Linked DNA regions of Polymorphobacter megasporae. The protein of the gene in region 1 interacts with the protein of each later gene in a pairwise test. Links are inferred from orthologs where the notes say so. Each region holds a gene or a part of one and is shown in the gene's direction. Other genes may lie near its edges. The genes, in order: KTC28_RS12300 and ftsA.

The links.
Region 2: the proteins of KTC28_RS12300 (region 1) and ftsA interact in binary tests that used the Escherichia coli proteins (3 or more experiments, as listed by UniProt). The link is inferred for Polymorphobacter megasporae from one-to-one orthologs.

The regions. Positions count from the first base shown.
Region 1 is NZ_CP081848.1:2,637,255-2,640,483, reverse strand. The notes cover bases 1-2,915. They hold KTC28_RS12300 (rod shape-determining protein), read left to right. Parts: upstream 1-895; coding sequence 896-1,936; downstream 1,937-2,915. Other genes in these bases: mreD (rod shape-determining protein MreD), read left to right, coding at 2,861-2,915; KTC28_RS12295 (rod shape-determining protein MreC), read left to right, coding at 1,959-2,864; mutL (DNA mismatch repair endonuclease MutL), read right to left, coding at 1-770. Outside these bases: more of mreD, read left to right, coding at 2,916-3,229. UniProt on the Escherichia coli protein: Forms membrane-associated dynamic filaments that are essential for cell shape determination. Acts by regulating cell wall synthesis and cell elongation, and thus cell shape.
Region 2 is NZ_CP081848.1:1,679,304-1,682,616, forward strand. The notes cover bases 33-3,031. They hold ftsA (cell division protein FtsA), read left to right. Parts: upstream 33-894; coding sequence 895-2,169; downstream 2,170-3,031. Other genes in these bases: KTC28_RS07830 (cell division protein FtsQ/DivIB), read left to right, coding at 33-898; ftsZ (cell division protein FtsZ), read left to right, coding at 2,226-3,031. Also shown: KTC28_RS07825 (D-alanine--D-alanine ligase), read left to right, coding at 1-29; more of KTC28_RS07830, read left to right, coding at 26-32; more of ftsZ, read left to right, coding at 3,032-3,313. UniProt on the Escherichia coli protein: Essential cell division protein that assists in the assembly of the Z ring. May serve as the principal membrane anchor for the Z ring.

The DNA.
Region 1 (3,229 bases):
TGGTCGGGGACGCCCCGGCTGAAGGTCGGCAGCCCGGCGAGGCCGCCGAGGGTCAGCTCGTCGCGCAGCAGGTCGATCGGCACAGCATTCTCGGCGAAGTCGGCTCCGAGCAGCGCCGCCAGCCGCGCCGGGAGCGGGCTGTCGCCGCCATCGCCGCCGAGCAATCCGCCGTCGGGCGCGTCGGCGCTGAGCAGCCGCCGCCCGTCGTGGCGCAGTTCGAAGGCGACGTGCGGGGTCGCCATCGCCAGCCGCCGGACGACGTCGACGCACGCGCCGAGTTCGGAGCGGATCGACTTGAGGAATTTACGCCGCGCCGGGACCTGCGCGAACAGGCCTTCAACTGTCACCGTTGTCCCCGCCCCGCGCGCCGCCGGGCCATCGGCGACGACGCGGCCGTGGTCGATCGTCAGCGCCCAGCCCGTGCCCTCCCTTGTCCGGCTGGCGAGCGTCAGCCGCGCGACGCTCGCGATCGACGGCAGCGCTTCGCCGCGGAAGCCGAGCGTCGCGATCGCCGACAGGTCACCATCGGGGAGCTTCGACGTCGCGTGGCGCTCGACCGCGAGCCGCAGATCGTCGGCGTCCATTCCCATGCCGTCGTCGGCGACCTGGAGGTAGTCGACCCCGCCCGCCGCGAGTTCGACGACGATCCGGCGTGCGCCGGCGTCGATCGCGTTCTCGACGAGTTCCTTCAACGCCGAAGCCGGGCGTTCGACGACCTCGCCGGCGGCGATCTGGTTGACGAGCTGGTCGGGCAGGCGGCGGATCGGCACGACGTTCCCGTAGCGCGTCGAACGCCCGCCGTCATCTCCGGCGCGGCGACCATCGACCTTGCCAATTCACCCTGCCCGCGCCTAATGCGGGGGCGCTCGCGCCCTCAAGCAGTTCCGGAAAAATAATGTCGATTTTCAGCCGCATGTTCTCGTTCCTGAGCCAGGACATGGCGATCGACCTCGGGACGGCGAATACCCTGGTCTATGTCCGGGGGCGCGGTATCGTACTCAACGAACCGTCGGTCGTCGCGATCGAGACGATCAACGGGCGGCGCACGGTCAAGGCAGTCGGCAGCGATGCGCGGATGATGATGGGCAAGACCCCCGGCAACGTCGAGACGATCCGCCCGTTGCGCGACGGCGTCATCGCCGACATCGACGTCGCCGAGCAGATGATCAAATATTTCATCGGCAAGGTCCACACCTCCAAATTCCCGCGCTTTCCGCAGATCGTCATCTGCGTCCCGTCGGGATCGACTTCCGTGGAGAAGCGCGCGATCCGCGACGCCGCGAACAACGCCGGGGCGAGCCAGGTCTATCTGATCGAGGAGCCGATGGCGGCGGCGATCGGCGCGGGGATGCCGGTGACCGAGCCGATCGGCAGCATGGTCGTCGACATCGGCGGCGGCACGACCGAAGTCGCGGTGCTGTCGCTTCGCGGCCTCGCCTACACCACCAGCGTCCGCGTCGGCGGCGACAAGATGGACGAGGCGATCGTCAGCTACGTCCGCCGCAACCATAACCTGCTGATCGGCGAGATGACCGCCGAGCGGATCAAGAAGCAGATCGGGATTGCCCGCGCGCCCGCCGACGGCGTCGGGTTGACCATGGAGATCAAGGGCCGCGACCTGATGAACGGCGTGCCGAAGGAAATCACAATCAACCAGGCGCAGATCGCCGACGCGCTCGCCGAGCCGGTCTCGGCGATCGTCGAGGGCGTTCGCCTCGCGCTCGAGAATACACAGCCCGAACTCGCCGCCGACATCGTCGACCAGGGCATCGTCCTGACCGGCGGCGGCGCGCTGCTCCACGAACTCGCCGACGTGCTGCGCGAGGCGACCGGGCTGCCGGTGACGGTCGCCGACGATCCGCTGACGTGCGTCGCGCTCGGCACCGGGCGCGCGCTCGAGGACCCGATGTACCGCGGCGTCCTGACCACCGCCTGAGTTTGAGCCCGGGAGCCGCGCCATGGACTGGCCGCCGCCGCGCCGGACGTCGTACGCGAGGCGCGAGCAGAATCTTGCGTTGATCGGTGCCGTCGTAACCGGCGCGGTGCTCGCGACCGCGCTGCTGCTGCTCGTCCTCAGCCGCGTCAACCCGGCATATACCAACCGGCTGCGGAGCGGGACCGCCGACCTCGTGGCGCCGTTCTGGGCGACCGTCCGCGCGCCGTTCGACTGGCTCGGCGGCGGCGTCGATGCGATCGGTGAGTATATCGCGACCGTTCCGCGCAACCGTGTCCTGACTGCCGAAGTCGCCCGCGATCGGCTCGACCTGCAGAGCCGCGACGCCGCGATCGCCGAGAATATCGCGCTCAAGAAGCTCCTCCATGTCATCGAGCCGCGGACCGAAGTTGTCGCCGTGACCCGCTTTGCCGGGGCGTCGATCGGCAGCTACGCCCGGACCGCGATGGTCGCCGCCGGGCATGCCAACGGGGTGTTCGCCGGACAGGCCGTTCGCGCCGATGCCGGGCTCGTCGGGCGGACGGTCGAGGCGGGCGAGCACGCCGCGCGGATCCTGCTGCTCACTGACACCAACAGCCGGGTACCGGTGATCATCGTTCGCACCGGCCAGCCCGCGCTCGCGGTCGGCGCGGCTGGACGTCTGCTCGAAGTCCACGACCGGCTCGGGGCGGAGGTGCCGTTGAAGGTCGGCGACCGGCTGGTGACGTCGGGCGCGGGCGGGCTGTTCGCGCCGCAGATCCCGGTCGCGGTCGTTACCGACACCGCCGAGCCGCCACACGCGCTGCCCTACGCCGACCCGGCGACGCTGAGCTATGTCGCGATCGTCCGCGCGTATCTGCCGATCCCGGCACAGGCCGAGGCGCCCCCCGTCGACGCGGTGCCGGTGCCGCGCGAAGCGAAGAAGCATTGAACGCGCCGTATCGCCTGCTCGGCCCCGCCGACCGGGTGCGCTGGTGGCAGGCGCAGGTCGAGCGCGTCGTCCCCGCGATCGTCACGCTAGTCCTCGTTGCGGCGATGACGGTGCCGATCTTTGCCAGCGTGCCGATCCTGCCGCACCTCGGGCTGCTTGGCGTTTTTGTCTGGGCGACCTTCCAGCCGGGGCTGATGCCGCCGTGGCTCGCGTTCCTGATCGGGGTCGCGTGCGATATCCTGTTCGGCCTGCCGCTTGGGATCAACGCGACGCTGCTGCCGGCGGTCGCGCTGTTCGTCCGGCTGGTCGAGGCGCGCTACGGCACCCATCGCTACGGCTTCGACTGGCTGCTCGCGAGCGGGGTC
Region 2 (3,313 bases), 960 kb from region 1 along the record:
TCGCGCGTATTCTCGCGAGCGCGGCATGACGACGGCGGTGATCAAGCGCCGTGCCCCCGCGCGCCGTCCGGTGGCGAAGAAGCGCGAGCCGGTGCCGATGGTCCGCGTGCCCGTCGCCGCCGCGCGTTTGTGGCGGCACGTCGCGGCGGGATTCCTCGCGCTCGCGCTGGTCGCCGCTGCGGTCGTCGCGATCCTGCTCCACGTCCCCGAGCGCGCGTGGCTGTCGACCGCGCAAGCCGCGAGCCGTGCCGGGTTCGAGGTCCGTCACGTCGAGGTCCACGGCGTCGCCAACGCCCCCCGGCTCGCGGTCGTCACCGCTGCGCTCGAAGGCCCGACCAACTCGATGCTGCTCGTCGATCTGTCCGCGGCACGCGCTCGTCTCCGGGCGCTGTCGTGGGTCGCCGATGCGAGCGTCGCGCGGCGGCTGCCCGATACGTTGATCGTCGATATCGTCGAGCGCCGCCCGGTCGCTTTGTGGCAGTATCATCACAAGCTCGCGGCGGTCGACCGCAGCGGCATCGCGCTGACCGGCGACCACCTTGACCGCTTCGCCACGCTGCCGCTGATCGTCGGCGCGGGGGCGAACGAGCACGTCGACGACCTGCTGGCCCTGCTCGGCGGCCAGCCGCGCCTCGCTGGGACGGTCGACGCCGCGACCTTCGTCGGCCAACGGCGCTGGGACCTGCGCTTCAAGTCGGGCGAGACGCTCGCGCTCCCCGAGGGCGCGCTCGCACCCGCCGCGCTGGCGAAGTTCGACGCGCTCGACCGCAAGACCGGGATGCTCGGCAAGGGCTATGTCTGGTTCGATCTCCGCCAGCCGGGTCAGATGACGGTGCGCGTCGCGGCACCGGTCAAGCCCGACAAAAAGAAGACGCCGAATAAGCCGGTGACGATTTGAGCACCGCCAAACCGCAGCGCGGCGAACGCACGGTCACCGTCCTCGACGTCGGCACGTCGAAGGTCGCGGCGCTGATCGCGCTGATCGGCGCGAACGGCGCCGACCCGCGCGTCATCGGCGTCGGCCAGCGTGTCTGCCACGGCGTCCGCCGCGGGCTCGTCGCGGACATGGAAAAGACCGAGAGCGCGATCCGCGCCGCGGTCGACCAGGCCGAACGCAACGCCGGGGTCCAGGCCGAGGCGGTCTACGTCAACATGTCGGCGGGCGGCCTACGCAGCGAGGTCGAGAACGTTGAGATCGATATCGGCGGCCACAAGATCTCCGCCGCCGACATGACGACGCTGCTTGCCGCCGGGCGCGCACGGATCGACCCCGGCAGCCGCACCGTCCTCCACGCCCAGCCCGCATTGTATTCGATCGACGGGCTGACCGGAGTGCAAAGCCCGGTCGGGTTCCACGCCGACCGGCTCGGCATGGACATCCACATCGTCACCGCCGACACGCCGCCGATCCGCAACCTCGACCTCGCGGTCCGCAGCGCGCATCTCGGGGTGCGGACGATGGTCGCATCCCCCGCCGCATCGAGCCTCGCGGTCCTCGCCGCCGAAGAGCGCGAGCTGGGTGTCGCGCTTGTCGAGATCGGCGCAGGGGTGACCAACATCGCGGTCCACATGATGGGGCAGCTGGTCGGCGTCGCTTCGATCGCGATGGGCGCTGGCGACATCACCAACGACATCGCCTCGGCATTCGCGACGCGGCGCAGCCATGCCGAGCGGTTGAAGACGCTCCACGGCGCGGCGATCACCGCGCAGAAGGACAATCACGACATCATCGAGGTGCCGCCGATCAGCGACGACGACACTGCCGAGCCGCTCCGCGTGCCCAAGTCGCAGATCGTCGCGGTCGTCCGCCACCGGCTCGACCTGCTGTTCGGCGAGGTCGCGCTGCTGCTGCCGCAGATGGGCTTCACCGGACCACAGGCGCGGCAGGTCGTGCTCACTGGCGGAGGCGCGGAGATCAAGTCGATCGCCGATTTCGCCCAAGGCGTGCTCGGTAAGAACGTCCGTCTCGGCCGCCCGCGCGGGCTGACGGGGCTGCCCGATGCGCAGTCGGGGTGCGCGTTCGCGACGCTTGCGGGCCTCGCTTTGTTCGCTGCCGAAGACCTGCCCGACATGTGGAATGCCAAGCCGTCGACCGCGTCCGCCGCGAAGGGCGGGAAGCCGTCGGGGCGGCTCCAGCAAATGGTCGATAAATTACGTTCTAGCCTGTGAAGTACTTGGACCAGACTCACCGTCTGTAGTATGACAGTTGGAAGAGGAGACGAGATATGGTGGATTTCAAGCGTCCCGAGCTGACTGAGCTCAAGCCGCGGATTGCTGTCATCGGCGTCGGTGGAGCCGGCGGCAATGCCGTCACCAACATGATCGTCAGCGGCCTCCAGGGGGTCGACTTCGTCGTCGCCAATACCGACGCGCAGAGCCTTGCGGTCAGCGAGGCGGAGACGCGAATCCAGCTCGGGCTCAAGATCACCCAGGGCCTCGGCGCCGGGTCGCGTCCCGAGATCGGTCGAGCCGCTGCCGAGGAAACGATCGAGCAGATCGAAGCCGCGCTCGACGGCTGCCACATGTGCTTCATCACTGCCGGCATGGGCGGCGGCACCGGCACCGGCGCGGCCCCGGTCGTCGCCCGCGCCGCGCGTGAAAAGGGCATCCTGACCGTCGGCGTCGTCACCAAGCCGTTCGCCTTCGAGGGCCTCAAGCGGATGCGCTCGGCCGAGGAAGGCATCGTCGAGCTGCAGAAGCACGTCGACACGCTGATCATCATTCCGAACCAAAATTTGTTCCTCATCGCCAACGCCAACACGACCTTCAAGGACGCGTTCGCGATGGCCGACCAGGTTCTCCACCAGGGCGTCCGCGGCATCACCGACCTGATGATCATGCCCGGCCTGATCAACCTCGACTTCGCCGACATCCGCACCGTCATGTCCGAAATGGGCAAGGCGATGATGGGCACTGGCGAGGCATCGGGCGAGAACCGCGCGATCGAGGCGGCCGAAAAGGCGATTGCCAACCCGTTGCTCGACGAAGTCTCGATGCGCGGCGCGAAGGGCGTCATCATCAACATCACCGGCGGCGACGACCTCCGCCTGATGGAAGTCGACGAAGCCGCGACGCACATCCGCGAGATGGTCGACCCCGAGGCGAACATCATCGTCGGCTCGGCGTTCAACCCCGATCTCAACGGCGTCATGCGGGTGTCGGTCGTCGCGACCGGGATCGACGTCGTCGCGCGGACTCCGGCGGTCAGCACGACGCGGACGATGCCCGCGTTCGGCGGCACCGCGTCGGCGTTCCCGACTGCCGCCGCGCCGCGCACACCGGCCCCCGAGCCGACCGTCAGCGCGAGCGCTCA